2 regions of the Salinicola sp. MH3R3-1 genome follow, and region 2 is predicted to be linked to the other one. Evidence: predicted binding sites of a transcription regulator. Region 2 holds the regulator's gene; the other holds the start of a gene.
What was found. Region 2 encodes LexA, which represses DNA repair genes until DNA is damaged. Its sites were predicted from a motif close to TACTGTNTANNTANACAGTA; they were not measured.
Positions count from the first base shown of each region.

Region 1: BTW08_RS11820 (putative DNA modification/repair radical SAM protein) is a predicted target of LexA. The motif match lies at 1,083-1,102, and genes of this name have one in related genera.

Region 1 is NZ_MSDP01000018.1:125,085-127,490, reverse strand. Features, by position in the region: gene BTW08_RS11820 (putative DNA modification/repair radical SAM protein) at 1-1,056, opposite strand, end outside; gene BTW08_RS11815 (RecQ family ATP-dependent DNA helicase) at 1,180-2,406, opposite strand, start outside.
Region 2 is NZ_MSDP01000011.1:101,506-103,911, reverse strand. Features, by position in the region: gene BTW08_RS08210 (TetR/AcrR family transcriptional regulator) at 1-173, opposite strand, end outside; gene lexA (transcriptional repressor LexA) at 467-1,114, shown strand; gene dinB (DNA polymerase IV) at 1,133-2,203, shown strand; gene purU (formyltetrahydrofolate deformylase) at 2,305-2,406, opposite strand, start outside.

The sequences.
Region 1 (2,406 bases), on a different contig from region 2:
GCCGATTCCGGGGACGCGGGCGATCATCGCCGGTTCGGCGCGATTGAGATCGACCGGGAAGTCGTTGCGGTGGGCCAGCGCCCAGGCCAGTTTGGGGTCGATCTCCAGATCCAGATTGCCCGGCGCATTCAGCAGCTCTTCGGCCTGAAAACCGTAACTGCGGATCAGGAAATCGGCCTGATACAGTCGATGTTCCCGCAGCAGCGGTGGGGCGGCCTGGGGTAATCCGGCCGGGCGCTCGGGAATCGGGCTGAACGCCGAGTAGTAGACGCGCTTGAGACGAAAATCCCGATAGAGATGCTGCGCGGATTGCAGAATCGTACGGTCATCGGTGGCGTCCGCGCCGACGATCATCTGCGTACTCTGACCGCCGGGCGCATAGCGCGGCGCCTGTCGTTTGGGATTGTTGCTGCGAACCGGATGGCGGGCATCCTGACGGGCGTCGTCGTTGGCGGCATCGATTCGCTGGCGCATGTGGCCCATGGCGGAATGAATGGTACCCAGCTCTTTCTCCGGCGCCAGCGTCTTCAGGCTGGTCAACGTCGGCAGTTCGATGTTCGCACTCAGCCGGTCGGCGTAACGGCCGGCTTCCTCGAGCAGCTTGGGGTCCGCCTCCGGGATCGCCTTGAGATGGATGTAGCCGCGGAATTGATGCGTCTCCCGGAGTGACCTGGCCACCTGAATCATCTGCTCCATGGTGTAGTCGCTGGAGCGAATGATGCCGGAGCTCAGGAACAGTCCGCTGATGGTATTGCGGCGATAGAACGATAGCGTCAAGCGAACGACTTCCTCCGGCGTGAAGCGCGCTCGAGGCACGTTGCTCGATCGCCGATTGACGCAGTACTGGCAGTCGAACAGACAGAAGTTGGTCAGCAGCACCTTGAGCAGGGAGACGCAGCGCCCGTCCGGCGTGAAACTGTGGCAAATCCCCATGCCGTCAGAGGACCCGAGCCCCGCCTTGCCGCGGGACGAGCGCTTCGGCGCGCCGCTGCTGGCGCATGAAGCGTCGTATTTGGCGGCATCGGCGAGGATGGAAAGCTTGTCGATCAGTTCCATGCAGTGATCCTGTGGTGCGCCTCGAAAACTGGCTTTATATACAGTATTCGAGAATCACGAGATCGACAAGGTCGGTGATTCGATTTCGGAGCTGACGTTCACGCCGCTACCGTCAGTGGCGTTTCATCCCGCAGCGGCCATCTGGCGCTTGACCCAGGCGCGAACGTCGGGGTAGGGGCGCTGGTCGTAGACGCCGAAACCCTTCAGCTGGCGCGCCTTGAGTGGCGTGAAGATCGGCATGGCGAGCCCACACAGAAAGTGGGCGACGCGCTGCGCGCCGGGCACCGAGCCGAGCTGTTCCTGATGGCGCTGGATCAGCGGTCGGGCGTGGCGTTCGAAATCGTCGCGGGTCAATTCCGGGAGTGCCGGCGCTGCGGGCAAACGAGCGACGTGACCCTGGCAGACCGAGCAATGGCCGCAGTCTCGGGCGGCTCGAACAGGCTGGCCGCAGCCTCGGGCGGCCTGACTGCGGCTTCGGGCAGTCTGAACGGGCTGGCCGGCGCCGTCGTGAGCGATGGGATCGTCGGCCTGGAATGAATCGTCACCGAAGTAATCGCCGAGGCGACGGGCCAGACAGGTGTCCGATTCGAACAGCGCCAGCATGGCTTGTAGCCGTTCGATCTCCGAGGCTTCTCTGGCGTGGCACTCGTCGAGCAGACGGTCGGTCAGGGCGTCGACGTCGATCTCCGATTGGCGCACCTCGTAGACGTCGGTCATGCGCTTGCCTTCCAGCACCACCCAGCCCTTGTCCTGAAAGTACTCGAGCGCGGTGATCACCCGCGAGCGCGAGGCATCGATCTGAGCATCGACGCCGGCTTGGTAGAGACGTTCGAAATCCACCGTGCCCCAGGTTTTTGCCATAGCGATGTTGTCCACCAGCAGGCGCACGAAGTCGGCGCGTTCGCCCTGGAATCGGGCGATCAAGTTGGCTGGCTCTTCGAGATAGCGCAGCCGGTACTCTGCCAGATAGGCAAACCGCGGCGCGATCACCCCGTGCATCTCGAGCCGGACCAACAGCGTCTTCAACGGCAGCAGACGAACGTTGCTGTCGCGGGAAAGCGTGTTGAGCAGCACTGGCCACTGGCGCTCCGCCTGGCGGCCGGCATCGGCAATTTCGCTCAGCACGTGGCGAATGCCCTCGCGCTCTGGCGTGTCGCCGTAGACGAAATTTTCCAGCACCCGCAGGCCGTCGCGGCCGGCCAGCATCAGGCAGCGCGAGGGGTCGCCGTCGCGTCCGGCGCGACCGATCTCCTGGCTGTAGTTCTCGATCGACTTAGGCAGGTCGTAATGAATGACGTTGCGGATATCGCCCTTATCGATGCCCATGCCGAAGGCGATGGTGGCGACGAT
Region 2 (2,406 bases):
GCGAATACCGCCTGGATCAGCGACTTCTTGGATCCGAAATGGTAGTTAACCGCAGCCAGATTCACCTTGGCCCGGGTAGTGATATTGCGCAGCGAGGTTTCGGCGAAACCCTTCTCGGCGAACAGGATCTCCGCCGTATCGAGAATGCGAGTAACGGTATCGGGTAAAGCCATCTCATACCTCGCGCCTGAGAACAACGACTTAGAACGGTCATGATTCTAATCATTCGGGGACAGCCCGCACAATCAGGCATTCGGCCAGCCCATCGTCAGGTCCAGTCTGGAGCGATAAAGCCCCTTCCCTCATCGAGGATGACTGGATACAATTCCAGGCTGTATACATGAACACGCCTGGTAGCATGCCAAGTTCGAAACGCCTGGCGATTCGACAGGCCAGTACATGCCTGGCAATTCGAAAGGCCCGCACACGCCTGACTGGCATATCGACACGGGCAAGGGAGAGACCGATGGCGAGACCCCTCACCGCACGGCAGCAGAATGTCTATGACTTCATCGTCAAGACAATGAGCGAATTCGGTTACCCACCGACACGCGCCGAAATCGCCCGGGCACTGGGATTTCGGTCCCCCAATGCCGCGGAAGAGCATCTGCGCGCACTGGATCGCAAAGGCGTGATTCGGATGATCCCGGGCACCTCCCGCGGCATTCGTCTGCCGGCGAGTGCCGTCGAGCCCGAACCGGAGGAGGCTTCCCCCCTCGGCCTGCCGATCATCGGGAGCGTAGCCGCCGGTAGCCCGATGCTCGCCACCGAACATATCGATCGCTACTGCCCGCTACCGGCTGACTATTTCTCGCCGAGCGCGGACTATCTGCTGAGAGTTCGCGGTCTCTCCATGAAAGACGCCGGTATTTTCGATGGCGACCTGCTCGCCGTTCACCGTACTCAGCAGATTCGCAACGGCCAGATCGTCGTCGCAAGGCTCGAGGACGATGTCACCGTCAAACGCTTCCAGCGTGAAGGGCGCCGCGTCACGCTGCTCGCCGAGAATCCCGACTTCGAACCGATCGTGATCGACCTCGAGCATCAGCATCTCGAAATCGAAGGGCTTGGCGTCGGCGTCATCCGTGGCGGCAACGGCGCCGGCCTGCATTGATCGCGCGCTTCTAGCGACATGCGCAAGATTCTGCACGCCGACTGCGACTGTTTCTACGCCGCTGTCGAAATGCGCGACGATCCCGCGCTGAAGGAAGTCCCTCTGGCGATCGGCGGCAGCGCCGATCGTCGTGGTGTTGTCGCGACCTGCAACTATCCCGCTCGACACTACGGCGTGCATTCGGCCATGCCCACGGCCAGAGCATTGCGACTCTGCCCTCAGCTGAAAATTCTGCCACCGGACTTCAACAAGTATCGAGATGTCTCGCAGCAGATTCAGGCCATCTTCCATGAACTGACACCGTGGGTCGAACCGCTGTCTCTCGACGAGGCCTACCTCGACGTCACCGAGGTCACCCGCTTTCAAGGCAGTGCTACCTGGATGGCCCAGTGGCTGAAGCAGGAAGCGTTGGCGAGAACCGGCATCGTGATCTCGGTCGGAGTCGCGCCCAACAAGTTTCTTGCCAAGATCGCCAGCGACTGGGACAAACCCGACGGCCTGTTCGTGATTCCCCCCGACCAGACGGAGTCCTTCATCACCGACCTGCCGGTCAAGAAACTTCACGGCGTCGGGCCGGCCACCGCCGCCAAGCTCGACTCGCTGGGCATCGCCAATTGCGCCGATCTACGCGCCCAGCCGCTGGACCGATTACTCGATCAGTTCGGCAAGTTCGGACGGCGGCTTCACGAACTGGCCCAGGGTGTCGACGAGCGACCTGTCAATGTCTACCGCGAACGCAAGTCGGTCAGCGTCGAAACCACCTATGATCGCGATCTGCCCGCGCTGGCCAGTTGCCATCAGGCACTGATACCGCTGATCGAGAAACTGCACGAACGGCTGGCGCGGCACGGCGATCCCGCCATCAACAAGCAGTTCATCAAGGTACGCTTCAACGACTTCGCCAGCACCACCCAGGAAACCGGCGCCAGCGGGATCATCGACGCGCGGTTTCACGAGCTGCTCGAGAGCGCCTGGCATCGCGGGGAACGGCCGGTCAGACTGTTGGGCGTCGGCGTGCGCCTGCTGCCGGAGCAGGATCAACGCCAGCTGACGCTGTTCCAGGACATCGACCCGACGGACGCGGTCTGAGCGTTATCGCCTCGTGTCTCTCGCTGCCATCTCGCTGCCACCTCGCAGCCCGCCGTCGCTCGTCTCCTCGCGTCGGGCGACCGTTCTCGGCGCTAGCGGCGTCAGGAAAAAACCACGGTCTTGTTACCCTGAACGAGCACCCGATCCTGCAGGTGCCAGCGCAAGCCGCGGGCGAGCACGGCCTTTTCCACGTCGCGACCCAG